DNA from 4 places in the Streptomyces sp. NPDC018964 genome. Region 3 is predicted to be linked to each of the others. Evidence: riboswitches for the same ligand, from Rfam matches in the RefSeq annotation. Region 3 holds a riboswitch; each other region holds the start of a gene.
The links. Region 3 has a riboswitch for cyclic di-AMP ahead of ACH5AO_RS22515 (M23 family metallopeptidase). Riboswitches for the same ligand answer to the same signal wherever they lie in the genome.
Positions count from the first base shown of each region.

Region 1: it holds a riboswitch for cyclic di-AMP, as region 3 does, so the genes downstream of both, ACH5AO_RS31825 (transglycosylase family protein) here and ACH5AO_RS22515 (M23 family metallopeptidase) in region 3, are expected to answer to the same signal.
Region 2: it holds a riboswitch for cyclic di-AMP, as region 3 does, so the genes downstream of both, ACH5AO_RS24760 (transglycosylase SLT domain-containing protein) here and ACH5AO_RS22515 (M23 family metallopeptidase) in region 3, are expected to answer to the same signal.
Region 4: it holds a riboswitch for cyclic di-AMP, as region 3 does, so the genes downstream of both, ACH5AO_RS06290 (peptidoglycan DD-metalloendopeptidase family protein) here and ACH5AO_RS22515 (M23 family metallopeptidase) in region 3, are expected to answer to the same signal.

Region 1 is NZ_JBIRYZ010000027.1:61,828-68,953, reverse strand. Features, by position in the region: gene ACH5AO_RS31845 (exopolyphosphatase) at 1-556, opposite strand, end outside; gene ACH5AO_RS31840 (DUF501 domain-containing protein) at 553-1,086, opposite strand; gene ACH5AO_RS31835 (septum formation initiator family protein) at 1,119-1,595, opposite strand; gene eno (phosphopyruvate hydratase) at 1,713-3,002, opposite strand; gene ACH5AO_RS31825 (transglycosylase family protein) at 3,236-3,970, opposite strand; cyclic di-AMP (ydaO/yuaA leader) riboswitch at 3,974-4,142, opposite strand; gene ACH5AO_RS31820 (transglycosylase family protein) at 4,348-5,370, opposite strand; gene ACH5AO_RS31815 (cytochrome P450) at 5,569-6,873, opposite strand; gene ACH5AO_RS31810 (nucleoside triphosphate pyrophosphohydrolase) at 6,898-7,126, opposite strand, start outside.
Region 2 is NZ_JBIRYZ010000015.1:148,124-155,249, reverse strand. Features, by position in the region: gene ACH5AO_RS24770 (outer membrane lipoprotein carrier protein LolA) at 1-1,148, opposite strand, end outside; gene ACH5AO_RS24765 (polyprenyl synthetase family protein) at 1,391-2,401, opposite strand; cyclic di-AMP (ydaO/yuaA leader) riboswitch at 2,976-3,143, shown strand; gene ACH5AO_RS24760 (transglycosylase SLT domain-containing protein) at 3,149-3,631, shown strand; gene ACH5AO_RS24755 (HAD family hydrolase) at 3,595-4,467, opposite strand; gene ACH5AO_RS24750 (GNAT family N-acetyltransferase) at 4,689-5,759, shown strand; gene ACH5AO_RS24745 (glycosyltransferase) at 5,774-7,093, shown strand; gene ACH5AO_RS24740 (polysaccharide deacetylase family protein) at 7,090-7,126, shown strand, end outside.
Region 3 is NZ_JBIRYZ010000013.1:12,667-19,792, forward strand. Features, by position in the region: gene lhgO (L-2-hydroxyglutarate oxidase) at 1-742, shown strand, start outside; gene trmB (tRNA (guanosine(46)-N7)-methyltransferase TrmB) at 788-1,624, shown strand; gene ACH5AO_RS22510 (PrsW family intramembrane metalloprotease) at 1,654-3,009, shown strand; gene ACH5AO_RS22515 (M23 family metallopeptidase) at 3,067-4,086, opposite strand; cyclic di-AMP (ydaO/yuaA leader) riboswitch at 4,099-4,256, opposite strand; tRNA gene ACH5AO_RS22520 (tRNA-Met) at 4,565-4,638, opposite strand; gene ACH5AO_RS22525 (dihydrofolate reductase family protein) at 4,702-5,835, opposite strand; gene ACH5AO_RS22530 (DUF3040 domain-containing protein) at 6,435-6,707, shown strand; tRNA gene ACH5AO_RS22535 (tRNA-Lys) at 6,784-6,856, opposite strand; partial or broken gene ACH5AO_RS22540 (RNA helicase) at 7,006-7,126, opposite strand, start outside.
Region 4 is NZ_JBIRYZ010000003.1:184,043-191,168, reverse strand. Features, by position in the region: gene ACH5AO_RS06300 (tyrosine-protein phosphatase) at 1-340, opposite strand, end outside; gene ACH5AO_RS06295 (alpha-galactosidase) at 512-2,599, shown strand; cyclic di-AMP (ydaO/yuaA leader) riboswitch at 2,920-3,077, shown strand; gene ACH5AO_RS06290 (peptidoglycan DD-metalloendopeptidase family protein) at 3,082-4,023, shown strand; gene ACH5AO_RS06285 (SGNH/GDSL hydrolase family protein) at 4,230-5,015, shown strand; gene ACH5AO_RS06280 (GNAT family N-acetyltransferase) at 5,041-5,538, shown strand; gene ACH5AO_RS06275 (MBL fold metallo-hydrolase) at 5,572-6,765, shown strand; gene ACH5AO_RS06270 (NAD(P)-dependent alcohol dehydrogenase) at 6,841-7,126, opposite strand, start outside.

The DNA.
Region 1 (7,126 bases), on a different contig from region 3:
CCTCGGTCGGCGGGTCCGTCACGGCCCCGTCCCGCACCAGGTGCCGCTCGGTCATCCGTACGCAGCCGACGTCCACGGAGCGGGCGGCGCGGACGTGGTCGTCACCGATGACGAACTCGGTCGAGCCGCCGCCGATGTCCACGACCAGGAACGGGCGGTGCAGGTCGGTCCGGCCCGTCAGCTCCCTGGTGGCCCCGGTGAAGGAGAACTCGGCCTCCTGGTCACCGGTGATGACCTCGGGCTCCACGCCCAGGATGTCCACCACCCCGCGCACGAACTCGTCGCGGTTCTCGGCGTCACGGGAGGCGGAGGTGGCGACGAAGCGCAGGTGCTCCGCGCCGTGCTCCTTGATGGCCTCCGCGTACTCGCGGCAGGCGGCGAACGTCCGCTCCAGCGCCTCGGGCGCCAGCCGGCCCGTACGGTCGACACCCTGCCCGAGCCGTACGATCGTCATACGGCGGTCCAGGTCCGTCAGTTCGCCCGTGTCCGGGTCCACGTCGGCCACCAGCAGCCGGATGGAGTTCGTACCGCAGTCGATGGCGGCGACCCGGGTCACCGGCCGTCCTCCTTCTCGGGCAGCGTCACGCAGGCTCCCTTGCGCCACCATTCGGGCAGCATCGCCAGCGCCTCGTCGCCCAGCGGGTTGACGCCGGGTCCGGCGGCCAGCGAGTGGGCGACCAGCACGTGCAGGCACTTCACCCGGTCGGGCATGCCGCCCGCGCTGGGGAAGTTCTTGAGCTCCTCGATCTCGTCGCGGCGCCGGATGTAGTCCTCGTGCGCCGCGCGGTACGCGGCCGCCAGCTCGGGGTCGGTGGCCAGCCGCTCCGTCATCTCCTTCATCACGCCGTTCGCCTCCAGCGTCCCGATCGCGGAGTTCGCCTTCGGGCAGGTGAGGTAGTAGAGCGTCGGGAAGGGGGTGCCGTCGGGCAGCCTCGGCGCGGTCTCCACGACGTCCGGCTGTCCGCAGGGGCAGCGGTGCGCGATGGCGCGCAGCCCGCGCGGGGGCCGCCCGAGCTGCTGCTTGAAGGCCTCGACGTCCGCGTCGGTGGGCTCGGTGCGGGGGGTCGTGGGCGGGGGCGTTTCCATACCTGTCTTTCCGGGGCTTTCCATGGAGGAGGTCACTGGCCTGCGGCGTCGGCCTTGTCGACGCCGTCCCAGACGTTCGCGTACCAGGGGCGGTCGGCGGCTTCGAGATCCGTGCGGGACTGCTTCGCCGCACCCGGGTCGATGACGATGTAGCCGGTCTCGCCGGGCATGACGTAGTGCAGCCGCCTGCGGATCTCCTGCTCGGCGTACGCGTCGTCCTGCCAGCGCGCCTTCATGTCGCGCAGCCGTTCGACCCGCTGGCGGGTCTCGTCCTGCTCCTGCTGGAGGTCGGCGATGTCCGCGCGCTGGGAGACGTACTGCCGCATGGGATAGGCGAGGGCGACGATCAGGGAGCAGACCACCAGGGCGAGCAGCGCGGCCCGGCCGGTCAGCCGGGAGCGGCGTGCCTGGCGCTTGGTCTGCGAACGGTAGACCCGGGCGGCGGTCTGCTCACCGATCAGCCGGATCCTGGTCGCGGTGGAGAAACGGTCCCGGTCCTTGACCGCCATGGTTCCGCCTCTCGTTCACCGTCCTACGCGCGTACGTCCCCGCACACGGTACGGGACCGGGTGCGGGGACGTACGTACGACGCCGCCTCTTACGGGGCGACTCAGTCCTTGCTGTGCCTACTGGTTCGCAGAGCGAAACCGGGGGAAGGCCGAGCGGCCGGCGTACACCGCCGCGTCGTCGAGGATCTCCTCGATGCGCAGGAGCTGGTTGTACTTGGCGACGCGCTCGGAGCGGGCCGGGGCGCCGGTCTTGATCTGGCCGCAGTTGGTGGCGACGGCCAGGTCGGCGATGGTGACGTCCTCGGTCTCGCCGGAGCGGTGGGACATCATGCACTTGAAGCCGTTGCGCTGGGCCAGCTCGACGGCGTCCAGGGTCTCGGTCAGCGAGCCGATCTGGTTGACCTTGACCAGCAGGGCGTTGGCGGCGCCCTCCTCGATGCCGCGGGCGAGGCGCTCGGGGTTGGTGACGAACAGGTCGTCGCCGACGAGCTGGACCTTGTCACCGAGCTTGGCGGTGATGGTCTTCCAGCCCTCCCAGTCGTCCTCGAACAGCGGGTCCTCGATGGAGACGAGCGGGTACGCGTCGACGAGCTCCGCGTAGTACTCGGTCATCTCGGCCGCCGAGCGCTCCTTGCCCTCGAAGGTGTAGACGCCGTCCTTGTAGAACTCGGAGGCGGCCACGTCGAGCGCGAGGGCGATCTGCTCGCCGGGGGTGTAGCCGGCCTCCTTGATCGCCTCGAGGATGAGGTCGAGGGCCTCGCGGTTGGAGCCGAGGTTCGGGGCGAAGCCGCCCTCGTCGCCGAGGCCGGTGGCCAGGCCCTTGCCCTTCAGGACCTTCTTCAGGGTGTGGTAGACCTCGGCGCCCCAGCGCAGGGCCTCGGAGAAGGACTCCGCGCCGATCGGGGCGATCATGAACTCCTGGATGTCCACGTTGGAGTCGGCGTGCGAGCCGCCGTTCAGGATGTTCATCATCGGCACCGGCAGCAGGTGCGCGTTGGGGCCGCCCAGGTAGCGGAAGAGCGGCAGGTCGCTGGCCTCGGAGGCGGCGTGGGCGACGGCGAGCGAGACGCCGAGGATGGCGTTGGCGCCCAGCGAGCCCTTGTTGTCGGTGGCGTCCAGGTCGAACATCGCCTGGTCGATCAGGCGCTGCTCGGTGGCGTCGTAGCCGACGAGCTCCGGGCCGATCTGCTCGATGACGGCCAGGACGGCCTTCTCGACGCCCTTGCCCAGGTAACGGCCTGCATCGCCGTCACGGAGTTCGATGGCCTCGAAGGCGCCGGTGGAGGCGCCGGACGGGACGGCGGCACGACCCGTGCTGCCGTCGTCGAGGCCGACCTCGACCTCGACCGTGGGGTTGCCTCGGGAGTCCAGGATTTCCCGGGCTACGACGACGTCGATGGACGGCACGAGCATCTCCTTCTTGGATGTGACGCGGGTGGGCAGGACCCCGGAGGGTCTTGCGAGTCCGAGCCTAACCGGCTCCGGGCGATCGGCCATCCGGCCGCCCGTCCCATGGACAGAACCGAGAGTAAATTGTTTCCGAACGGAACAAAGCCGTTTCCGGAAACCCGGTCACAAAAACCCCGCCCCGGCGCGTACGGGGGAAGACGCACCGGGGCGGGGAGCAGTGGGGCAGCCGCTCACTTCAGGTGCAGCTGCTGGCCCGGGTAGATGAGGTCGGCGTCGTCGACGATGTCGTCGTTCAGCTCGAACAGCTCGGCCCAGCCGCCCTCGACGTCGTGCTCGGCGGCGATGGAGCTGAGGGTGTCGCCCTTGACGACCTTGTACTCGCCGTCGCCCTTCTCGACCTTCTGGCCGGTCGGGGTGGTGACGGTCTTCTCCTCGGCCTTCGGCTCGGCCTTCTTCTCGGCCCGCTGCTCGGTCTTCTGCTCGGCGGCCGGGCGCTCGGCGGAGCGGGAGGCCTTCCGCTCGGCCTCACGGGTCCCGGTGGAACCGGTGTCCTGGCCCTGCGAGGAGTCGTTCGAGGAGGAGCCGGCGTAGGAGGCGTTGGACAGGCCCGTGCCGCAGACCGGCCAGGCGCCCTTGCCCTGGCCCGCGAGGACCTTCTCGGCGATCTCGATCTGCTGGGCCTTGCTGGCCCGGTCGGCGGTGGAGGCGTACTGCGTGCCGCCGTACGCGGCCCAGGTGGAGGCGGAGAACTGCAGACCGCCGTAGTAACCGTTGCCGGTGTTGATGGACCAGTTGCCGCCGGACTCGCACTGGGCGACGGCGTCCCACTCGGAGGCGGTGGCGGCGGAGGCGCTGCCGGCCGCCATCAGCGGGGCGGCGACGGCGGCGGAGGTGACACCGGCGACGGCGATCGCGCGGGTGGCCTTGGACGGACGGCGGTGCTTGCCCTTGCCGGAAAACAGCATGGTGGATCCCCTCACCGACGCCTACGAGGTGAGCTGTCGGGTTCGGGCCGGTTGAGTTGCCCGGCCACGCCCCTCGCGGGACGCGGCTCCACCCCAAGCCCGATCCGGTGTCAACCACCGGAAGGGGCGCTTACCTTGGTTCCCCCGCTCCTGCCTGCGGCGCATGACGCGACGACTGTTCCCGTGCTGCCACTGGCAGGATTCGGCGTGGCGGCAGCCGGGGCCCGCGGTGGCGAGCGGTCACGACCGTAGACACGCGGTCCGCGGAATTTCAAAGACGATCAGGGCTTCTGAGACCTATCTCTCACAGCCTTTAAACCGGACATTCACCGCGAAACATGACGTCAACTGCCGCCGGACCGACGCCCCTTCGCGCATCACTTCTCGTCCGGTTCGACCCCGACCTCGAGCTCCTGGCCCGGCATGATGAGGTCCGGGTCGGCGCCGACGACCTGCTTGTTCTCGGCGTAGAGCGACCGCCATCCACCGCCCAGCTCAAGGGAGTCGGCGATGGACGAGAGACTGTCGCCGGTGCGCACGGTGTACGAACCGTCGGCGGCATCGCGGGAGGCGTCGGTGCCGCGCGAGGCATGCCGGCCGGACGATTCCGACGTACGGCCCTCCGCCTCACCCTCCTCGGCGGTGACGCCGCGGTGGCGGCCGGCGCCGGTGCCTTCGGTGTCGGTGACTTCGGAAGAGCCGGTGGTCTGCCCGGACTTGTCCGACTCGTCACTCTTGGGAGTGACCGAGGCGGAGGGGGAGGTGCCGGATCCACCGTCGGAGCCGGTGTCCGAATCCGCGCCCGAGCCGCTCGACTTGCCGGACTTGGCCGATTCGCCGGCGGCACCCTCGCCGTCCTCCGCCCCCTCGGCGCCGGTCGACGGGCCGGACGTGGCCGACGGGGAGGACGAAGCGGACGAATCACCGGAGTCCGATGATCCGGACGAGGCGGAGGAACCGGAAGAGCCGGACGCGTCCGAGGCCGGGTTCTCCGCCACACCCGTGTCGATGTCGGCCGACGCCGAGTCCTGGTCGAGACCCGCCGTCAGTCCGCAGGTGCGCCACGCGCCGACCCCCTGGTCGGCGAGGATTCTCTCGGCCACGGCTATCTGCTGGCCGCGGCTGGCCTGGTCGGGGCTGGTCGCGTAGTCCAGGCCGCCGTAGCTCTCCCAGTCGTCCTGGGTCAACTGCAGGCCGCCGTAGTAGCCGTTGCCGGTGTTCTGGCTCCACGAGCCGCCGCTCTCGCATTCGGCGACCCGGTCCCAGGTCGCACCGTCGGCCGCGCTGGCGCTGCCGGCCCCGAGGAGCGGGATCGCGATGGCGGAGCCGGTCACTCCGGCCGCGACGAGGAGAGCCGGAGCCTGACGGGGACGACGGTGCCGACCGTTTCCGGAGAGCATGCGGAAACCTTTCGCGAGACAGCAATGACCGGCGCGGCGAGTGGAACTCGATGTGCCGCACTTGATGGGTGAACGTATCCGCAGACGATCACTTGTCACAAGTTCATGCCGCGCAGATCACGTGAAGATCACAGAGTTGAGGGCGTGTCATGTTTGCGCTGGCCCGCCCGGGGGCACGGCGGACGGCGGCCCGGTCCGTCACTTCCGCGGAGGGGTGAACTCCACCGGGAGCGTGCGCAGTCCGCGCATGATGAGCCCGCCCCGCCAGCGGAGTTCGGCCGGTTCCACCGCGAGCCGCAGGTCCGGCAGACGCGTCAGCAGGGTGGCGAGCGCGGTCCGGCCCTCCAGACGGGCCAGCGGAGCGCCCAGGCAGTAGTGGATGCCGTGGCCGTACCCCAGGTGCTGGTTGTCGCGCCGGCCGAGGTCGAGCACGTCCGGGTCGGCGAACCGCTCCGGGTCCCGGTCCGCGGCGGCGAGCACGACGAGGACGGGGTCGCCGGCCGCGATGCGCTGTCCGCCGATGGCGACCGGCTCGGTGGCGAACCGCCAGGTGGCGAGTTCCACGGGGCCGTCGTACCGCAGGAGTTCCTCGACGCCGGTCTCCAGCAGCCCGTGCTCCCCGGCGGCGAGGGCCCGCTGCAGGCGGTCGCGCTGTCCGGGGTGGGTGAGCAGGGCGTAGGTGCCGTTGCCGATGAGGTTGACGGTGGTCTCGAAACCGGCGAACAGCAGGATGAACGCCATGGCGGCGGCCTCGTTCTCGGTGAGGTGCTCACCGTGGTCGGAGGCGCGGATGAGGCCGGAGATGAGGTCCTCGCCGGGGGCGGGTTCGGCGGGGAGCGCCTCGCGCTTGCGGTGGATCAGCTCGGCGAGGTAGCCGCGCATCTTCTTCACGGACCGGGCGACCCCGCCGCGCGGCCCTCCGCCGTGGCGGATCATCATGCCCGCCCAGTCCCGGAAGTCGTCCTGGTCCTCGCGCGGGACGCCGAGCAGGTCACAGATGGTGTAGATGGGGAGGGGGAAGGCGAACTCGTGGATGAGGTCGGCGGAGCCGCGGTCCGCGAACCGGTCGATGAGCCCGTCGGTGAGCTCCTGCACGCGGGGCGCGAACTCGGCGACCCGGCGCGGGGTGAACGCCTTGCTGACCAGCCGGCGCAGCCGGGTGTGGTCCGGCGGGTCGATGTTCAGCAGATGCGTCATCAGCTCCGCCTGGCGCTCCCCGGGAATACCGGTCCTGCCCCTGGCGTGCGCGGGCTCGTCGTGGTGCGCGGGGTTCTTGGACAGCCGGTTGTCGGCGAGGATCTGCTTGGCGTCGGCGTACCGGGTGACCAGCCAGGCCTCCACCCCGCTGGGCAGCCGGGTGCGGTGCACGGGGGCGTGCTCGCGCAGCCAGGCGTAGGCGGGGTACGGGTCGCTCGCGAACTCCCAGGTGAACAGTTCGGGGGCGGCAGGGGCGGCAGGGGCGGTGGCGGAGGGGGTGCGGCGGGGCTCGGCTTGCTCGGTCACCCCCCGACCGTATCCGTCCTTCCTTCACGGCCGCGTCCGCGTCTCCGCCTCCCGGATCGCGTCCCGGTAGGCCCGTGCCGCCGCGCGCAGGGCCGCCTCCGGGTCCACGCCTTCCGCCTCGGCGCGCACCGCCAGCGCCAGCAGTTCGTAGCCGGGGCCCTCGACGCGGGGCAGCGGGACGTCCAGGCCGGCCGTGCGCACCCGGGAGGCCAGCTTGGCGGCGAGGGCCAGGCCGGGCTGGCCGAGCGGGACT
Region 2 (7,126 bases), on a different contig from region 3:
TTCACCAGGCGGGTGCTGAACACCGTGCCGGTGCCGAACTCGCCCTTGACCTGGTCGCCGAGCGAGCCGAGGAAGCCGTCGAGGTCACCGCCGGTCTCGCCGGTGGGCAGGACGCCCTGGTCGCCGGCGCCGAAGACGGTGACGGAGTTCCAGCCCTCGCCGAGCGTCTTCACTCCGTCGAGGCCCCCGGCCAGGTCCTCCTCGGACTTCGGGGCGCTCTCCGGCTTCCCGGAGTGCTTCCGGCCGTGCTCCCGGCCGTGCTCCGGTTCGCCCTCCTCGGTCACCTCGGCGCCCTTGGGCGGGGTGAAGTCGAACGTCGACGCGGCCGGCTTGTCGAAGCTCACCTCGGTGAAGCCGACGTCCACGACGGCCGCGCCGCCGCTCGACGGGGTGAGCGTGAACTTCAGCGGCGTGCCGGTCTCGTGGTCGACGGCGATGCTGATCGCGCCGACCGTCGAGCCGGACTGCCTGGGCTTGACGACCAGCTTGTACGCGTCCCGGCCGGCCACCTGGGCGGTGCCGTCGACGGTCACGGACGTGGTGTCGTCGACCGACTTCAGCGCCTCCTCGGCGAAGTCCTTCGGGGTGGCCGGGGTCCGCCGCTCCCGCTCCTCGCCGGAGGCGTCGACGGTGCCGTGGTAGACCTCGTTGGAGGCGCTGTCGTAGCCCCAGACGTCCTCGCCGTCGTGGATCAGGCTGTACTCGGCGGCGTCCTCCAGGAGCGACACCTTCTGCCGGTCCGGGCCGTCGACCGCGATCCGCAGGGTGTGCGTGCCGGACGCCAGTTCGGTGAGCTTGGCGGACGGGTCGGCCGAGGAGCCGCCGTCCTCGCCCTGCCCCGTGGCGCCGGACATGAGGCCGCTCTCCAGGCCGCCGAGGTCCGGCAGACCGAGGTCCGTGGTGATCTTCACGGTGCCGGACAGCTGCTCGACGTCCGACTTCGCGATCTTCTCTATGAGCTGCGCGGCGGTGATCTCCGGCAGGTCGGGGTCGCCGGAGCTGGCGATCGCGGGGACGAGCCCGATGGTCGCGGCCGCCACTCCCATCACCGTGACCGGGACGACGTACCGCGCGGCCCTGCGCCGTCGCGTGCGCGGCTCGTCGGCCTCCCCCGCGGTCGTCGTGTCGTCGGATTCGTACGGTGCCATGTGTGCCCTACCTCCGTGGTCGGCGGCGGCTTTTCGTCTCGTGTTCTCGCACCAGTCTCACCCTGAGCCGCCATTCTCACCCGAACCGGTGAGAAGTGGTGTTGTCCGTCGTGGTCCATCTGACCAAATCCGGCAGGCGGTTTCGTCAGACCCCGGACGCAACTCCACGTACTGCTGCGGTATGACACGCGGGGTGGTTTCCTCATCCGCCCCGTAGGGGTCGCGGAGGAGTCCGGGCCGGCTCAGCCCGCGCGGTGCACCACCGCGTCGCACAGCTGCACGAGTGCCGTCTTCGCCTCGCACTCCCGCAGCGGGGCCAGTGCCGCGCGCGCCTCCTCGGCGTAGCGCACGGTGTCCCGGCGGGCCTGCTCCAGCGCGGGGTGGGCGCGCAGCAGCCGCAGCGCCTCGGCGTGCCGGGCGTCGTCGGTGAGGTCGGAGTCGAGCAGTTCGCACAGGGCGACGTCGTCGGCGAGGCCCAGCCGGGCCGCCCGTTCGCGCAGCCGCAGCACGGGCAGGGTGGCGATGCCCTCGCGCAGGTCGGTGCCGGGGGTCTTGCCGGACTCGTGGGAGTCGGAGGCGATGTCCAGGACGTCGTCGGCGAGCTGGAAGGCGACGCCGAGCCGCTCGCCGTACTGGGTGAGCACGTCCACGACCGTCTCCTCGGCCCCGGACATCATCGCGCCGAACCGGCAGGCGACGGCGACCAGCGAGCCGGTCTTGCCGCCGAGCACGTCGAGGTAGTGGTCGACCGGGTCGCGGCCGTCCTGCGGTCCCGCGGTCTCCAGGATCTGCCCGGTGACCAGCCGCTCGAACGCCTCGGCCTGCACCCGCACGGCCTCCGGGCCGAGGTCGGCCAGGATGTGCGAGGCCCGCGCGAAGAGGAAGTCGCCGGTGAGGACCGCGACGGAGTTGCCCCAGCGGGCGTTCGCGCTGTCGACGCCGCGCCGTACCTCGGCCTCGTCCATCACGTCGTCGTGGTAGAGCGTGGCCAGGTGGGTGAGCTCCACCACCACGGCCGAGGGCACGACGCCGGGCGCGTAGGGGTCGCCGAACTGGGCGGCGAGCATCACCAGCAGCGGGCGGAACCTCTTGCCGCCGGCCCGCACCAGGTGCTGGGCGGCTCCCGTGATGAAGGGGACCTCACTCTTGGTGGCCTCGAGCAGCCCTTCCTCGACAGCCGCCATTCCGGCCTGGACATCGGCTTCCAGAGCCTGGTCCCGCACGCTCAGCCCGAACGGCCCGACGACGGTCACGAGGGGTCTCCTGTCTGCTGGTGTCCACTGGCGATTACACGGAATGTCGATAGGTCGCTGCCTTCACTCAAGTCAGCGTATCCGGTCATGTTTCGATCACCGCCAGCGCCCGGCGTTACGGGCAGGGCGGTGCGGGAGCGAGAGCGGAACGCTTTTGATCATTCGATAACAACGGACATTCCTCGACTTTCCCGGACGCGACGCTCCGCTCCTCGACCCGGCCCCCGGCCCGCCTCCCGGGCCGCGACCCCTCACGTGAACCATCCTGCCCGCCCCGGCGTCCGATTTGCCGCAAATGCCAAGCGAATTCCCCTTGGCGAGAAATGCGCCCACGGGCGATCCCCAGTGAAGTGGGTCACGCACGGACCGGCACCCCCACCACCGGCCGCCACCCGCCTTCTCCCCTTCCACGACGCCGAGTTGACCCTTGGTACCCGCAAAGGATCAAGCACCTCAAAACGCCCATTACAAGATCAAACGGCACCTTGTGTGAGGTTCGCACTTGTTCCCGACATGTGCTCTCGCATACGTTCCGGGCCTGCCGGGTGGACGCCTAATCCTGCCGCCGCCCGCATCACATCCGACGACGAACTCACGACGGCAGGAGTGGGGGACCCAGGTAAGCCGCCGCACCGGACACCGCGCCGGGACGGCTAGGGGTGAAGCCATGCCCGAAGGGGCACGGCCGGGCACTCTCCCGCCCGAACCCGACAGCTCACCTCGCAGGCGTAGGAGAGGAACCCAGACATGCCTGCTTTCGGTCAGCACCGCCGCCGCCTCGCCCGCTCCCTCGCCGTCGCCGGCACCGGCGTCGCCGTGGTCGCCCTGCCGCTGATCGGCGCCACCGGCGCCTCCGCGGCCACCACCGAGCCGACGACGACGGCCGCTGCCGCCCCCGCGACGGCGTACCCGGACAACCTGGACGGCTGGATCCGCGAGTCGCTGGACGTCATGGCGCAGAACGGCATCCCGGGCAGCTACGACGCCATCCACCGCAACATCATGCGCGAGTCCTCCGGCAACCCGTACGCCATCAACAACTGGGACTCCAACGCCGCCAAGGGCACCCCGTCGAAGGGCCTGCTGCAGATCATCGACCCGACCTTCGCGGCCTACCACGTGCCCGGCACCGCCTTCGACCCGTACGACCCGGTCGCGAACATCACGGCGTCCTGCAACTACGCCGCCGACCGCTACGGCTCCATCGACAACGTCTTCGGCGCGTACTGAGCCACCCGCTGAGGGGCGAGCGTCACCGCCCCGCCGAACAGTCGCTCGAGGACGACGGCCACGCCGTCGTCCTCGTTCGACGTGGTGACCTCGTCCGCCACCGCCTTCAGTTCGGGATGCGCGTCGGCCATGGCGACGCCGTGGGCCGCCCAGGCGAACATCGGGATGTCGTTCGGCATGTCGCCGAAGGCGATCGTCCGCGCCGGGCTCAGCCCCAGGTGCTCGGCGGCCAGCGCCAGCCCCGTGGCCTTGGTCACCCCGCACGGCTGGAGCTCCACGGTGCCCGGCCCCGACATGGTGACCGTGGCCAGTGACCCGACCACCGACCGGGCCGCCGCCGCCAGCGCGTCGTCGGACAGGTCCGGGTGGCGCAGCAGCACCTTGCTGATCGGCCGGTCCCACAGCTCGGCCCGCCGCTCGACCCGTACCGCGGGCAGGGTCGGGTGCGGCATCAGATAGCCGGGCTCGATCAGCGTCAGCCCGTCGACCCCGTCCTGGTCGACCGCGGCGTACACCTCCCCCACCTCGGCCTCGATCTTGCCGAGCGCGGTCTCCGCCAGTTCCCGGTCCAGTGTCACGGACCACAGCAGCCGGTGCGCGCCGGCGTCGTACACCTGCGCGCCCTGTCCGCACACCGCGAGCCCCGTGCAGCCGAGGTCGTCCAGGAGCGGCCGCACCCTGGGTGCCGGCCGCCCCGTCACCACCAGGTGCCGCGCGCCGGCCCGCTCCGCCCGCGCGAGCGCGGCGAGGGACCGGTCGGAGAAGGTGTCGTCGCCGCGCAGCAGCGTCCCGTCCAGGTCGGTGGCGATGAGTGAATACGCGGTGGGTGCGGCCATGATCAGAGAATACGGACAACCCGACGGTCCGATTCACCGCGCTCGTTTGCGCTCGCTTTCGGTACGGTTCCCTTCTCTCGACGCCGGGTAAGGACCGGTTCAGGTCTCTTTCCCCGTTTGGCAAGAACATGGTCCGCTATCTACCGTCCGCCCGGTCCGGGGCGGTACCTTCCAAGGGTCCAGGGGGGACTTGATCGGGGGGTCAGGTGAGCAGTGGACGCATGCGCGTGCTGGGGCCGGAGGAGCTCGGCGAGGGGGAACGGGAGCGCTGGCGGGAACTGCGCGCCGCGACGGACGCACCGCGCAACCCGTTCATGGAACCGGAGTTCAGCGTCGCCGTGGCCCGGGTGCGTCCGCGGGCCCGGGTCGCCGTCCTGTACGAGGGAGCTCAGCCGGCGGGCTTCCTGCCGTACGAGCGGGGCGTGCTGGGGCAGGGCCGGGCGATCGGGCTCGGCGTGTCGGACTGCCAGGGAGCGGTCCTGGCCCCCGGCGTCGCCCCGGAACCGGACGAACTGCTGCGCGCCTGCTCGGTGTCGAGCTTCGCCTTCGACAACCTGGAGGCCGGACAGGAACTGTTCGTGCCGTACGCGGCCGAGGAGCACGCCACCTACGTCATCGACGTGGAGAAGGGCTACGAGACGTACGAGTCGGTGCTGCGCGGCCGGTCGCCGAAGTTCCTGAAGACCACGCTGGCCAAGGAGCGCAGGCTGGGCCGCCGGGCCGGAGCCGTGCGGTTCGTCTTCGACGAGCGCGACCCGGCCGCGCTGCGCGCGCTGATGGAGTGGAAGTCGGCGCAGTACCGCAGGACCGGGCGGCGCGACCGGTTCGCGCGGGAGTGGATCGCCCGGCTCGTGGGCCGGCTCGCCGAGACCCGCGCCGCCCAGTGCACGGGCACCCTGTCGGTCCTGTACGCCGGGGAGCGCCCCGTCGCCGCGCACTTCGGGCTGCGCTCGGCGTCCGTCCTGGCCTGTTGGTTCCCGGCGTACGACCCGGAGTTCGCGAAGTACTCGCCGGGTCTGGTGCTGCATCTGCGGATGGCCGAGGCGGCGGCGGCCGAGGGCATCGGCCTGCTCGACCTGGGGCGCGGTCCGGCCGAGTACAAGGACTCGCTGAAGACCGGCGAACTCGCCGTCTACGAGGGTGCGGTGACCCGTCCGGGCGTGGGCGCCGCGCTGCACCGGCTGAGCCGCGAGCCCGCGCGCCGCGCGCACGGCTTCGTCCGCGCCCGCCCGCGCCTGGCGGCGCTGGCGGCACGGACCCTGAAGGGCGCGGCACGGCTGCGCCGGTCGTGAGGAGGGGAGGACAGGTGTTCCGAAGAGCGCGTACGCAGGAGGAGATACGGCGCTTCCTGGCCATCGGCGCGGTGCAGGTCGCCGAACTGGACCTGGACGGCGCGAAGGCCGCGCTGAGACCCGGTCCGGGCAGCCCACCGGTGACTCACGGAGAGGTGTTCCTGCTGGTCAGACGGGCGGGCCGCCCGGTGGGGACGCTGCTGGCACGGGTACCGGAGGGCGCGGACCCGCAGGCGGTGCTGACGGAGGCGGCCGCCGGGGTGGCACCGGAGGCCGTGACGGCGGAAGCCGCGATGGCGGGGGGCGTGACGGCGGGGGGCGTGACGGCGGGGGGCGGCGGGGAGCCGCCGTACGCCTCGGTCGTCGTGGCCACCCGGGAGCGGGCCGGGCAGCTCGCCCGGGCGCTGGACTCGCTGCTCGCACAGGAGCACCCGCGGTTCGAGATCGTTGTCGTCGACAACGCGCCCGTGACCGGCGACACCCGCGAGCTGGTGGAACGCAAGTACGGCGAGCGGGTGCGGTACGTGTGCGAGCCGGCCCCCGGACTCGCCGTCGCGCACAACAGGGGGCTGGCGGCGGCACGGGGCGAGGTCATCGCGTTCACCGACGACGACGTGGTCGCCGATCCCCGCTGGCTCGCCGAACTGACCGCCCCCTTCGCCGCCGACCCCCGGCTCGGCTGCGCCACCGGCCTGATCCTGCCCGCCCGGCTGCGCACCCCGGCCCAGGTCCTGCTGGAGAGCCACGGCGGCTTCGCGAAGGGCTTCACGCCGACGACGTACGACCCCGCCGACCCGCCCCGCGACGAGCCGCTGTTCCCCTTCACCGCGGGCCGCTTCGGCTCCGGCGCGAGCATGGCCTTCCGCACGGAGGTGCTGCGGTCCGTCGGCGGCTTCGACCCGGCCACCGGCGCCGGGACGCCCGCGCGGGGCGGCGACGACCTGTACGGCTTCGTGCGCGTGCTCGCCCAGGGACACCGGCTGCACTACACCCCGTACGCGCTGGTGTGGCACCACCACCGGGAGACCTGGGCCGACCTGGAGACCCAGGCGTACGGCTACGGCGCAGGCCTCACCGCCTACCTCACCGCGGTCCTGGTCAACCGGCCCGCGCTGCTGCCCGCGTTCCTCGCCCGGCTGCCGCGCGGCCTCGCGCACGCCCGCGCGCTGACCGAGGTGCGCGGGGCGGACACCGACAGCGGTGCGCCGGGCGCGCACGGCGCCCGCACCCATCCCTGGCCACGCCGGCTGTCACGGCTGCAACGCAGGGGAATGCTGTACGGGCCGCTCGGATACCTGCGGGCACGACGGGCACCGGGAAGGGGGAGGGGATGACCGCGGCCGTACCCGTCTTCCTCTACCACGCCG
Region 3 (7,126 bases):
CCGAGGCGCGCGGGAGGCGGGTGCGGAGATCCGTTACGGAGCCCGGGTGATACGCGTCGACCGCCGCCCCGACCGGGGAGTCGCCGTCCTGACGGACGGCGACGACGTCGTACGCGGCCGGGTGCTGGTGAACTGCGCGGGCCTGCACTGCGACGAGATCGCCCGCCGCACCGGCGACGAGCCCGGCGCCCGCATCGTGCCGTTCCGCGGCGAGTACTACGAGCTGGCCCGGCCGGAGCTGGTGCGCGGCCTGGTCTACCCGGTGCCCGACCCGGCGTTCCCCTTCCTCGGCGTCCACCTCACCCGGGGCGTCGACGGCGGCGTCCACGTCGGTCCCAACGCGGTACCGGCGCTGGCCCGCGAGGGCTACGACTGGCGCACGGTGCGTCCGCGCGAGCTGGGGGCGACCCTGTCCTGGCCGGGCTCCTGGCACCTGGCCCGCCGTCACTGGCGGTACGGCACCGGCGAGCTGCACCGCTCGCTGTCCAAGGAGGCCTTCACCCGCGCCGTGCGCCGCCTCCTGCCCGCCGTGCGGGAGGACGACCTGGTGCCGGCGGCGGCCGGGGTGCGGGCCCAGGCGGTGCTGCGGGACGGCACCCTGGCCGACGACTTCCTGATCCAGGAGACCGCCCGCGCGGTCCACGTGCTGAACGCCCCCTCACCGGCGGCGACGGCGTCCCTGCCGATCGGCCGCGAGGTCGCGCGGCGGGCCCTGACGGCACTGGAGGAGGCGGGACGCTGAGGGCACGGCGGCCGTTTCCCGGACCCCCGTAAAATCGACAGCACTGTGTCTGACTCCGTGAACGTTTCCGAAGCCCCGCACCCGGCGCACGCCCCCGGTGCACCGATCCGCCCTGCCCGGGCCAAGGGGGAGCCCCGGTTCCCGGACGGGCCGAAGGCCGATCCCGCCGGATCGCACTTCGAGCGGCGGATCCGGAGCTTCCAGCCGCGGCGCAGCCGGGTGACCGCCGGGCAGGCGGACGCCCTGCGGCGGCTGTGGCCCGCCTGGGGCTTCGACATCGACGGCGGCCGGCGGCTCGACCTCGCGGAGTTCTTCGGCAACGACCGCCCCGTCGTCCTGGAGATCGGCTTCGGCATGGGCGAGGCGACCGCGCGGATGGCCGCCGCCGACCCGGCCACCAACATCCTCGCCGTGGACGTCCACACCCCCGGCCAGGGCAATCTGCTCAACCTCGCCGACCGGTCGGGGCTGACCAACGTACGCGTCGGCAACGGTGACGCGATCATCCTGCTGCGCGAGATGCTCGCCCCCGGCTCCCTCGGCGGGCTGCGCGTCTACTTCCCCGACCCCTGGCCGAAGAAGCGGCACCACAAGCGGCGGCTGATCCAGCCGGAGTTCCTCGACCTCGCCGCGAGCCGCCTCGCGCCGGGCGCGGTGCTGCACTGCGCCACCGACTGGGAGCCGTACGCGGAGCAGATGCTCGAGGTGCTCACCGCGCACCCCGGCTTCGAGAACACGCGGCCGGACGGCGGTTTCGCGCCGCGTCCGGCCTTCCGGCCGCTCACCCGTTTCGAGGCACAGGGACTGGAGAAGGGTCATGTCGTGAACGACGTGCTCTTCCGCCGCGTACCACAGGACGAGCAGGCGGCGGACCGAGCCTGACACAGCCCCGCCTCGTGAGGGTCGAACCCGTGGCCATCAGTCCCCCGTACCCGACACCTCCCGGCGCCGCCCCCGGCAAAGCGACGCGGCACGCGCACTGGTGGCAGCGGCCCTGGGTGCGGTACGGCGCGCTGATCACGCTGCTCGCGCTGTCCGGGCTGGTCATCCTGGCGCTGGTGCGCGAGCAGACCGGGACGCGGGGGTTCCTGGTCGGGATCGGCCTCGCCGTGCTGCCCGTGCCGCTGCTCGTCGCCGCCTTCCGGTGGCTGGACCGGGTCGAGCCGGGACCCTGGCGGAACCTGCTGTTCTCCTTCGCCTGGGGTGCCTGCGCGGCGGCGCTGATGGCGATCGTCGCGAACAGCTTCGCCACCCGGTGGATAGCGACGGCGACCGCGGACCCGACCGGCGCCGACACCCTGGGCTCGACCGTCATAGCGCCCGTGGTGGAGGAGTCCGCGAAGGCCGCGGCCGTCCTGCTGGTGTTCCTGTTCCGCAGACGCGACTTCACCGGGATCCTCGACGGCGTGGTGATAGCCGGGGTCACCGCCACCGGCTTCGCGTTCACCGAGAACATCCTCTACCTCGGCACCGCCTTCGGAACCGACCGGCTCACCGGCGACAGCGGCATCGCCTCGGTCACCGCGGCGACCTTCTTCGTCCGCATCGTGATGTCGCCGTTCGCGCACCCCCTGTTCACCGTGCTCACCGGGATCGGCTTCGGCTTCGCCGCGCTGTCCGCGGACCGGCAGCGGGTCCGGCGCGTGCTGCTGCCGCTCGGCGGGCTGCTCCTCGCGATGGGCGTGCACGCCCTGTGGAACGGTTCCTCGACGCTCGGCCAGTACGGATTCCTCGCGGTGTACGCGGCGTTCATGGTGCCGGTGTTCGGGCTGCTGACCTGGCTGGTGGTGTGGACGCGGCAGCGGGAGCTGCGGACCGTGCGGGAGGAGCTGCCCGCGTACGTGGCCGCCGGGTGGCTCGACGCGGCGGAGCCGTTCGCGCTGGGCTCGATGCGGGCGCGGCGCGTCGCCCTGCGGTACGCGCGCCGCTGCGGCGGGAGGGCGGCGGCGCGGTCGGTCGCCGCGTACGAGGCGTACGCGACGTCGCTGGCGTTCCTGCGGCACCGGGGGCGGCTCGGGCGGGCGGGGCCGGACTTCGTCACCCGGGAACGCGAGCTGTTGCTGGAGCTGTGGCACCGGCGGGCGGTGGCCCGGCCGGCCCTGGAGCACGCGGCCCGCGCGACCGCGCCCCGGGTTCCGGTCGTCGCGGCACCGTGGGCGGGGTACGGCGGGTACGGCTGGTACGGCGGTTACGGGCATCCACCGCAGGGGCGGCCGCCGTACGGGTACCCGTACGGCACGTACGACCCGAACGCCCACCGGCCCTGACGCCGGGGGGATGCGTCGTCGGGGCTGCCGGGGTTCAGGAGGTGAGGGTCCGCTCGCTCAGACGGTGAGGCCCTTGCTCTGCAGCCAGGCCAGCGGGTCGATGCCCGAGGCGGAGCCGTCGGGGTGGACCTCCATGTGGAGGTGGGCGCCGGTGACGTTGCCGGTGGCGCCGACGCGGCCGATCACGTCGCCGGTGTTGACCTTCTGGCCGACGCTGACGTTGATGGAGGACTGGTGGGCGTACCAGATCTCAGTGCCGTCGTCGAGCGTGAGCACGGTCTTGTAGCCGTAGGAGCCGTCGTAGCCGGCGGAGGTGATCGTGCCGGTGTGGACGGCCTTGAGCAGCGTGCCCGTGGGGGCGGCGAAGTCGAGGCCGGTGTGGTGGCCGGAGGACCAGTAGGCGCCGGCCTGACCGAAGGTCGAGGAGATGGTGTACGAGGAGGTCGGCAGCGCGTACTGCTTGGCCAGCTTGGCGAGGCGCTCGGCCTCGGCCTTCTTCTCGGCCTCTTCCTCCGCCTTCTTCTTGGCGGCCTCGGCCTTGGCCTCGGCTTCCTTCTCCGCCTTGGCGGCGGCCTCGGCGGCCGCCTTCTCGGCGGCGGCGACGGCCTCCGCCTCGGCCTTGCTCTCGGCCTGGGCCTGCTGCTGCTCGACCTGCGCCATGATCCGGGTGCGCAGCGCCTCACCGGCGTCGGCGGCACCCTGCTCGGTGTCGGCGGCGGTCATGCCGAGGGTGCTGAGGGGGGTGGCCGATCCCTCGGGGGTTTCCTCGTCGGAGATGAGGGAACCCACGCTGGGGAGGTCGGGCATGGAGATCGAGACCGGCGGCTTGCCGGTCTGGGCGCTGGCCATGCCGCCGGCGCCGACGGCCGCGATGACCCCGACGCCCAGGACGGTGGAGCTGCGGGCGAGTCCCCCGCCGCGCTGCTTGGAGACGCGGTGCCGACCGCGTACGGGGCGAACGGACTCCGCGGTGGGGTTCCACTCCTCGAAGGGGCCCTCGTCGGCGCGGCCGGCGCCGTAGGCGAAGGTGTCGCTCGGCTTGAACGGGGCCTCGGGGGCAGGCGGGTTGGACGCCACGTGGGCGCGCTCCTTTCCTTCCGTCTTCGCCTACCGGGTTAGCTGACGGGTTCGGAGCGGGAAGGTCTCCTACGCGCGTATACGAGCCGTGTCTCCACGGCGGTATTCACGCGATTCACCCCATGGTGGTGGTTCCCCGGTTCCCTCGCGGGATTCGGCGCGTGCGCACGGAGCCGACTTCTGTGACGGCTGGGACGACCGCGCTGCGTTATCGAACGTTAATAGACGCAAGGGCCTGATTCCAAGCCGTTCCTCTTGATCGTTAACGATTTCCGGGTGGACTTAAGTGTCATCGGAGCCCAAAAACGGGCGAGTTGACCGCGCTTCAGACCGTCTCGCGCGGCGGACGGTTTCTGACCGTACGTCAGTTGTTATGCGCTGCGGGACGAGACGCTCACGCTGAGTGAGAGCGGGGAGCGGGGGAAGGACGGAAAACACCGAGGGCCGGAATCCTTGGATTCCGGCCCTCGGCCTTCAGTAGCGGGGACAGGATTTGAACCTGCGACCTCTGGGTTATGAGCCCAGCGAGCTACCGAGCTGCTCCACCCCGCGTCGGTGAAACCAGTGTACGCCATCCGCGGGACCCGGCGCACACCGGTTACCGACGGCCCGGTCTCAGCGGCCGAGCAGATGCCCGTTCGGCGCCTTGGCGCGGTCCTCGTGCTCCGGCAGGACGACGACGGTGGCGCCCCCGGCCGCCAGCACGCCGCTGCCGTCGGCGCCCGCCACGAACGTGTCCGGCTCGCGCCAGGCCGTGACCACCCGCCGCACCCCCGCGTCCAGGACCAGCCGGGCACAGGGCGCGGGCCGGGACGCGCGGCGGGCGCAGGGCTCCAGGCTGGAGTAGACGGTGGCGCCGGCGAGCCGGGGGTCCGCGGGGTCGACCTTGGCGAGCGCGGCCTCCTCCGCGTGCACCACCGGGTCGGTGCCCTCCCGCGAGTGGCCGCGTGCCAGCTCCGTACCGTCGGCGGCCACCACGACCGCGCCCACGCTGAACGCCGTCCGCGAGGGCGGGCACGCGGCGGCCAGCTCGCAGGCGAGGGCCAGCCAGTGGTGGTCGGCGGCGGAGGGCAGCGGGCCGGTGCCGGGGGCGGTGGGCTCGTAGCGCGTCAGGACGACGTCGCCGACCGGGCGGGTCTCGACCAGCCGCAGCCGGCCGCCCTGGTAGGAGCCGGGGCCGAAGAGGCGGGGTGCCTTCGGATCGCCGACGAACAGCGGGGCGAGGACCAGCTGGAGTTCGTCGGCCAGCCCTTCGATGAGGAGCTGGGTGTGGACCGTGCCGCCGCCCTCGACCATGAGCCGCCGCACCCCGTGCTCGGCGTGCAGGTGCTCGAGGAGCCGCCGCCAGTCGAGCTCGGCGCCGAGCGGGACGACGTCGGCGGCGAGACCGAGGGCACGGGCGCGCTCGGCGCCCCGGTCGGTCGTGTAGAGGACCTTCTCGCCGCCGGTGTGCCAGAACCGGGCCGCCGGGTCCAGGTCGCCCGAGCCGCTGACGGTGACCTTGAGCGGGTACTCGGCCCGGCCGGCGGCGAGGCGGGCGGCGCGCCGCTCGGGCGAGTTGACCAGCAGCCGGGGGTTGTCGGCGCGGATCGTGCCGGCGCCGACCAGGATGGCGTCCACGGACGCCCGTACCTCGTCGACCCGGTCGAAGTCGGCCGGGGACGACAGCAGCAGCCGTTCGGGGCCGGTGTCGTCCAGGTGGCCGTCGAGGGAGACGGCGGCGGACAGCAGGACGTACGGGTGCGGCATCGGCGTACTCCCGGGTGGAGCGGGTGCGGGAGGTCCAGTCTGCCGGTCAGGACCCGATCGGCCCCACACGAATGGCGTACCGGGTGAGTTCCGGGCGGTCCCTCGGGCCGGGTCCGGCCGGCGGATCGGCGCGGCGCCGGCCGGGGCCGCGCCGGGTACGGCGGCGTTCAGCGGGACGGTCCGCCGGAGCGGGGGCACCTCGTACCGCCTCCTCGCCGTGGGCTTCCGTGCGGGGAGCCGACGGCCCGCGGACCGGGGGCGCGGCGCGGGCCGTCCTGTCCAGCGTGTGCGTCGGGCGGGCGTGTGCGCCATCGGTGACAATCCCCATTTTCCCCCGGGACCACGGCCGGCGGGGCGGCCCGCGTACGCGGTGGCCCCCGGGCCGGATGGGGCCCGCGACGGATGGCCGCGGGTGGTGGCGGCGGGTGACGCTGGAGTCTGCCGTACCGGACGGGTGACGACGTCGCCGCAAGGGCAAACTCCCTTGTACCGGGCCGAGTTCGCGACAGGACGACGGTTCACCCTCGTACGCCCCGGCGTCGCGGAGCGATGGCCGCCGGTGGTGTCACCGGACGGCCGCCCCCTGGGAAGGAGGAGCCGTGTCCCAGTCCGACGACGAGCGTCTGGTCGACCTCGCGGCCCGTCTCGAGCACGAGGACCCCCGTTTCGTCCGCTCGCTCTCCGAAGGCCGTCCGGCCCGACCCCGCGAGTACCGGCGCACGGGCGCCTGGTGCGCGCTGGCCGTCGGGGTGACCATGCTCGCCGCGGGCATCGTCGTGCCCGACGGCCTCCTCATCGCGGCGGGCCTGGTCCTCACCGGGGTCGCCGTACAGCTCATCGACCCGAACCGGGTCGGCCACCCCGGGAAATGACGCGGCGCCCGAGCCGGCCGAAGCCGGTCCGAGCGCCGCGCGGCGGGTCGGAGGGGTCCCTCCGTCGCCCGCACCGTAGGCCCTGTGGGACTCGAACCCACAACCAATGGATTAAAAGTCCACTGCTCTGCCAATTGAGCTAAGGGCCCCTGGCGATGTTGTCTCCCCGAGCATAGCCGGACATGGCCGGGACTCCGATCGGGTATCGCCGAGGCGGGTCCGGACGTGTCCCGCGCGGAACGCGGGAGGGCCCGCACGACGGGTGTCGTGCGGGCCCTCCCGGCCGAATGAGGCCGTGTCAGCCGTTGCGCTTCCAGCGCGGCTTGTCCTCGCGGCGGAAGGAGCCGCCGCGGTGGTCGTCACGACGGCCGTACGGGCGGTCGTGGGAGCCGGAGTGGAAACCGGGGCGGTCGCCCTGG
Region 4 (7,126 bases), on a different contig from region 3:
TCGAGCGCAGCTGTTCCAGATCGCCGTCGCGGACCATCTTCCAGAACTCGGCGCCGTCGGCCGGGTCGCTGAGCGGCAGGTTCACGTTGCGCACGCCCGGCAGGGCGACGTCCGGCCCCTCCAGCCTCTGGTCGGCCGCGTTGCGGAAGTCGAAGACCGTGTGCAGCCCGAGCGAGGAGAGGAAGGCGGCGTCCTCGGCGGTCGCGTGGGCGAGATGGCCGCTGCGGAAGAGCACTCCGTACCGCACCCGTCGGCCGTCGACGGTCGGTAGTCCGCCCACGTCGCGGAAGTTGCGTACTCCGGTCAGCTCGGGTTCGGTCGACGGGATCTGCTGCGTCACGAAGGACTCCTCCCACTCGGCGCCGCCGACGGCGCTCGCCGACGGGCACCACTTGACGATACGACATGCCTGCCTGGGGCAATGAGTTCTCCACAGGCATTGCCCGGACGCCCCCGTGCCCCCGATGATGTTGGTGTCTGATCGCACTTGTTCGAGTCTGTTGGAGGTTCGGTGGCGCAGGTCTCCCGAGACGGTCGTACGTGGCTCCTGTCGGGGCCGGCCAGCGGCTACGCGCTCCATGTCACGGACCGCGACGAACTGGTGCACCTGCACTGGGGCCCGAGGATCGCGCTCGCCGACGCGGAGGCCCTCGCCGCGCGCCCGCTGCCGGACGACTGGCCGTTCGAGTCCCGCCTGGACGGACGCGAGGAGTACCCGGTCGAGGGCGGCCCCCGCTTCGCGAGGCCCGCCCTGTCCGTACGCACCGCCGACGGACGGCGCGGCACCGAATGGGCCTTCGACGGCCACGAGACGGACGACGGCGAGACCGGCGACGGCGAACTCCGCCTCCGCTTCCGCGACGGCGGGCTGACCGTGACCCTGCACTACCGGATGCGTGACGACGTGGTCGAACGCTGGGTGACCCTGCACAACCGGGGACCCGCGGTCGAACTCCTGCGCGCCGACTCCGCGACCTGGACCCTGCCCGAGCGCGAGCACTGGCGGCTCTCCCAGCTCCACGGCCGCTGGGCCGCCGAGTCCCGGCTGACCCGCGCCCCGCTCACCTACGGCGAGAAGGTCATCGGCAGCCGCCGCGGCCACACCGGGCACCAGCACCTGCCCTGGGTCGCGCTCGACACCGACGCGACCGAGGAACGCGGCGAGGTCTACGGCTGCGCCCTCGGCTGGTCCGGGTCCTGGCGCGTCTCGGTCGCCCAACTTCCCGACGCGCGCGTGCAGATCACCGGAGGCGCGGGACACGACGACTCCGGCCTGCTGATGCTGGACACGGGGGAGACGTACGTCACGCCGGTCTTCGCCGGTCTGTGGAGCGACGGCGGCTTCGGCGGCGCCAGCCGCGCCTGGCACGCCTACCAGCGGACGTACGTCGTCCCGGACGCGGACCGGGACCGGCCCGTGCTGTTCAACTCCTGGGAGGCCACCGGGTTCGACATCTCGGAGGAGCGGCAGCGGGGGCTCGCGGAGCGGGCCGCCGCGATGGGCGTCGAACTGTTCGTGGTCGACGACGGCTGGTTCGGGGCGCGGACGAGCGACCGGGCCGGGCTCGGCGACTGGACGCCCAACCCCGACCGCTTCCCCGGCGGCCTGAAACCCCTCGCCGACCATGTGCACGGGCTCGGGATGCAGTTCGGCATCTGGGTCGAGCCGGAGATGGTCAACCCCGACAGCGACCTGTACCGCGCGCACCCCGACTGGGTGCAGTTCCAGCCGGGCCGCCGGCGCACGGAGTACCGCAACCAGCTCGTGCTCAACCTCGCGCGCGACGACGTGCGGGAGTACCTCTGGGAGCGGCTCGACGCACTGCTCTCCAGCGCTCCCGTCGACTACGTGAAGTGGGACTTCAACCGCTCCTCCACCGACGCCGGATGGCCGGACGACCCGTACCCGCAGCGGCTGTGGACCGACCATGTGCGCGGCCTGTACGCGCTGCTGGACCGGCTGCGGGCGGCCCATCCGGGCGTGGCCTTCGAGTCCTGCTCGGGCGGCGGCGGCCGGATCGACCTGGGGGTCCTCTCCCGTACCGACCAGGTGTGGACCTCGGACAACACCGACCCGCTCGACCGGCTCGCGATCCAGCACGGCTTCAGCCAGATCCACCCGGCCCGGGTGATGGCCGCCTGGGTCACCGACAGTCCGAACGCGATGCTCAACGGGCGGGTCAGCTCGCTGCGCTTCCGGTTCGTCAGCGCCATGGCCGGGGTGCTCGGCGTCGGCGGCGACCTCGCGCGGTGGACCGGGGAGGAGCTCGCCGAGGCGCGGGAGTGGGTCGCGCTCTACAAGGAGATCCGGCCCGTCGTCCAGCGCGGTGACCTGTACCGGCTGCGCCCTCCGGAGGGCGGGCTGAGCGCGGTGCAGTACGTCCTCGGCGACGAGACCGTCGTCCTCGCCTGCCTCCAGGCGCAGCACCACGGAGAGCCCGTCCCGGCCCTCCGGCTGCGCGGCCTCGACCCGGAGGCGTCGTACGAATGCCGCGAAACCGGCGAAACGTACCGAGGTGCCCTCCTGCTGCATCACGGGCTGCGCACCGGTCTGCGAGGAGATCTGGACGCCTCGGTGGTGCGGCTGCGGCGCCTGTGATCCGACGATTAGGGCGTTCTGTCCGATTAGGGTGGTTCGACATAACGTGCCCCGAAAGGAAGGGAGATGGGGAAGGGGTGCGTGAGCAGCGTCATATCCGTGACGATGCGTTGTCGCCATGCTCACGTAATTCCGTGGAACGACAAGGGAATTCACGGGGGAAAAGGAATCCCGGCTGACGCTCGGTGACGTCAATTCCCCTTTTGGATCACGGAAAAGCGCGTGCGCGGTGAACCTCGCGCTTGTCCCCTCGCGTCCGGGTCGCTTACGTTCGCCACCGATCCGGACGGACGCCCAATCCTGCCGCCGCCCGGAGCCCGTAACCACACCCACCCGTGCACGGCAGGAGCGGGGGACCCACAGGTACCACTGCCTGTTCCGGTTCCCGGAACGGCTCGGGGTGAAGCCGCGCGACAACGCGGCCGGGCATCTCCAGCCCGAACCCGACAGCTCACCTCGCAGGCGCCGGAGAGGAATTCGACATGCCCGCGAAGGGTAAGCACCGCCGTACCAAGACCCAGCGCCTCACCCGCTCCATCGCCGTCGCCGGAACCGGCGGCGCCGCACTCGCCCTGCCGCTTCTCGGCGCCACCGGCGCGCACGCCGCCACGCCGCAGACCGCCCCCGAAAAGGCCGTCCAGTCCCTTTCCGTCGCCGGCCAGAAGACCGTCGCCGAAAAGGGCGACGAGGCCCGCACGTACACCGTGAAGGCCGGCGACTACCTCGCCAAGATCGCCGAGACGGAGCACGTCGACGGTGGCTGGAAGCAGCTCTACACGGACAACCGTCAGGCCATCGGCGACGACCCGGCGCTCATCCACCCCGGTCTGAAGCTCTCGGTCGACGGTGGAGCCGCCGCGAGCACGCCGCAGGAGCCGTCCTCCGCCGAGGCCCCGCAGGCCCCGGAGCAGAAGGCCGAGCAGCCCGCCGAGCAGCCGGTGGAACAGCCCGCCGAGCAGCCCTCCTCGGAGACCTCCACCCAGACCACGGACGCCGACCAGGCCGCGAGCACCTCCGGTTACAGCTCCCCGGTGCCCGGCGCCGGGCTCGGCACCGCCTACAAGGTGGCCGGCAGCATGTGGTCCAGCGGCTACCACACCGGCGTCGACTTCGCCGTCCCGACCGGCACCTCCCTGAAGGCCGTCGGCGCGGGCACCGTCGTCTCCTCGGGCTGGGCCGGCGCGTACGGCAACCAGGTCGTCATCAAGCTCGACGACGGCCACTACGCCCAGTACGCCCACCTGTCCTCGCTCTCCGTCTCGGCCGGCCAGACCGTGACCGGCGGCCAGCAGGTCGGCCTCTCCGGCGCGACCGGCAACGTGACCGGCCCCCACCTGCACTTCGAGATCCGCACCACCCCGGACTACGGCTCGGACGTGGACCCGATCGCCTACCTCCGCTCCAAGGGCGTCTCCATCGGCTGACCCCCCGCGGCGACCTTCCTGACACGCGCGCCGAAGGCCGGACCCCGATCCCCGGGTCCGGCCTTCGGCGTATTCCTGAATTGGCCAACATTTTGAGAGTGGCTTATCTCACCGCCCGTCAACCCTTCCTTACGGTCGCGTAGGTCACATTCGAAGGTGAATCATGAGTGGTTGTGGCAGACGATTCGAAGAGTGACAGCAGAGCAGTGATCGGGTCGTACGTGGCGGTGGGGGACAGCTTCACCGAGGGCGTCGGCGACCCCGGCCCCGACGGGGCGTTCGTCGGCTGGGCCGACCGGTTCGCCGTGCTCCTCGCGGACCTGAGGCCCGAGGGCGACTTCGCGTACACCAACCTCGCCGTACGCGGAAAACTCCTGGACCAGATCGTGGCGGACCAGCTTCCGAGGGCGGTCGAACTCGCCCCCGACCTGGTCTCGTTCTGCGCGGGCGGCAACGACATCCTCCGCCCCGGCAGCGACCCGGACGAGGTGGCCGAGCGGTTCGAGCGGGCGATCGCCGCGCTCACGGCCGTATCCGGGACAGTGATGGTGACGACCGGGTTCGACACCCGCGGCGTCCCCCTGCTGAAGCATCTGCGCGGCAAGATCGCGACGTACAACATGCACGTACGGGCCGTCGCCGACCGCTACGGCTGTCCCGTGCTCGACCTGTGGTCCCTCAGGAGCGTCCAGGACCGCAGGGCCTGGGACGCCGACCGGCTGCACCTGTCGCCGGAGGGACACACCCGCGTCGCGCTCCGCGCCGGGCAGACCCTCGGCCTGGACGTCCCCGCCGACCCGGAACAGCCCTGGCCGCCCCTGCCGCCCCGCGGCACCCTCGAGATCCGGCGGGACGACGTCCACTGGGCCCGCGAGTACCTGGTGCCGTGGATCGGCCGCCGACTGCGCGGGGAGTCCTCCGGCGACCACGTGATCGCCAAGGGGACGCTGTCGCCGGACGACATCAAGGTACGGATCGCCGCGGTGGCGTGAGCGCCCGCGCGGTAGCGTAGTGATCATGGGGGACTGGGGTCTGCGGCAGGCGACCGCGACGGACGTCGAGGCGGTGGCGGAACTGCGCGCCGTGGTGCTGCGGGCCGATCTGGAACGGCTCGGGCGCTACGACGCACAGCGGGTGCGGCAGCGGCTGCGCGACGGGTTCGACCCGGCCCACACCTGGGTGATCGAGACGGGTGGCACCTTCGCCGGCTGTGTGGCGCTGCGCCCCGCCGGGGACTCCCACTGGCTGGAGCACTTCTATCTGGCCCCGCACCTCCAGGGCGCCGGCATCGGCTCGGGCGTGCTGCGCGAACTGCTGCGGCGGTCCGACCGCGACGCCGCCGTCGTACGGCTGAACGTACTGCGGGGCAGCCCGGCCCGCCGCCTCTACGCACGGCACGGGTTCACCGTGGAGACGGAGGACCCGGTGGACGTGTTCATGGTGCGGCGGCCGCCCCGCCCCTTCGATCCGCCCCGGTCGTACCCGGCACCGCACAGCCGGTCCGGCCGCCCATAATGGAATGTCTGACCGACTCCACCTGGAGGTACCGTGGCCGGTTCCCCATCCCACAGCTCCGGGCTGCGCGCCCTGCGGCCCGAGGCCTTCGGCGCGGACCCCAGTGGCGAACGCATGGCACGCATCCGCAGATCCCCGCACTTCAAGAACGGCGTGTTCCAGAACCCCGGCGGCACCGCCCGGATCCGCCCGTCGGGGTCGACGCGGGACCTGGCGAAGCTCTACCTCGACAAGGACTCCCGGTCCCGCCGCGCCCCGAAGGGCACCATCCCGGTGCACCCCACCACCCTGGCCGACATCTCCCGCCCGCCGGCCACCGGACTGCGCCTGACCTGGATGGGCCACTCCAGCGTGCTCGCGGAGATCGACGGGCACCGGGTCCTGTTCGACCCCGTGTGGGGTGAGCGCTGCTCGCCGTTCCCCTTCGCCGGGCCCAAGCGGCTGCACCCCGTCCCGCTGCCGCTGGCCGCGCTCGGCCCGGTCGACGTCGTCGTGATCTCCCACGACCACTACGACCACCTGGACCTGCCCACGATCAAGGCGCTGGCCGGCACGGACACCCTGTTCGCCGTGCCCCTCGGCGTCGGCGCGCACCTGGAGCGCTGGGGCGTGTCCGCCGGACGGCTGCGCGAGCTGGACTGGCACGAGGCGACGAAGGTCGGCGGGCTCACCCTCACCGCCACCCCGGCCCGCCACTTCTGCGGCCGGGGCCTGCGCAACACCCAGCACACCCTGTGGGCCTCCTGGGTGGCGGCGGGCGAGCGGCACCGGATCTACCACAGTGGCGACACCGGCTACTTCGAGGGCTTCAGGGACATCGGCGCCGAGCACGGCCCGTTCGACGCCACGATGATCCAGGTCGGCGCGTACTCGGACTTCTGGCCCGACATCCACATGACGCCCGAGGAAGGCGTCCGGGCCCATCTCGACCTCCAGGGCGGCGACGCGGCCGGCGTGCTGCTGCCCATCCACTGGGGCACCTTCAACCTGGCCCCGCACGCGTGGGCGGAGCCGGGGGAGTGGATGAAGGACGCGGCCGGGGAGGCGGACCAGTCGGTGGCGTTCCCGCGGCCGGGCGAGCCGTTCGAACCGGCGGGGAAGGTGCCGGTGGAGGCGTGGTGGCGGGCGATCTCCGGCCCGATCGCCCGTCCGTGGCGGCGCCCCCGGATCGCCGAGGGCGCGGGCGAGACGAGCAAGGGGGATCTCGACCTCGCCGGTGAGCGGTGAGGTCATCAGCCGCACCGTCCAGGCCATCCACGCTGCCGTCGACGAGCGGCTGTGATCAGCGCCTTCACAGGGGGCCTACGCGACCTTGACCACGTACTTGCCCCGGACGCCGCCCGCCTCCAGCGCCTGGTGTGCCGCTGCTGTCTCCTCCAGGGGGAAGACCGTGTCCACCGCGGGGCTCAGTTTGCCCTCGACCACATGGCGGGCGAGGTCGTCGAAGTCCGCCCGTGTGGGGTTGCCGCTGAAGAAGCGCACCCGGCCGCGTCCGTGGACCGTGCCGGCCGCGAGGTAGCCGAGAGACGCCACGGGCCGGTTCAGGTCGAAGGCGATGGTGACCATGCGTCCGCCGGGATTCAGCAGG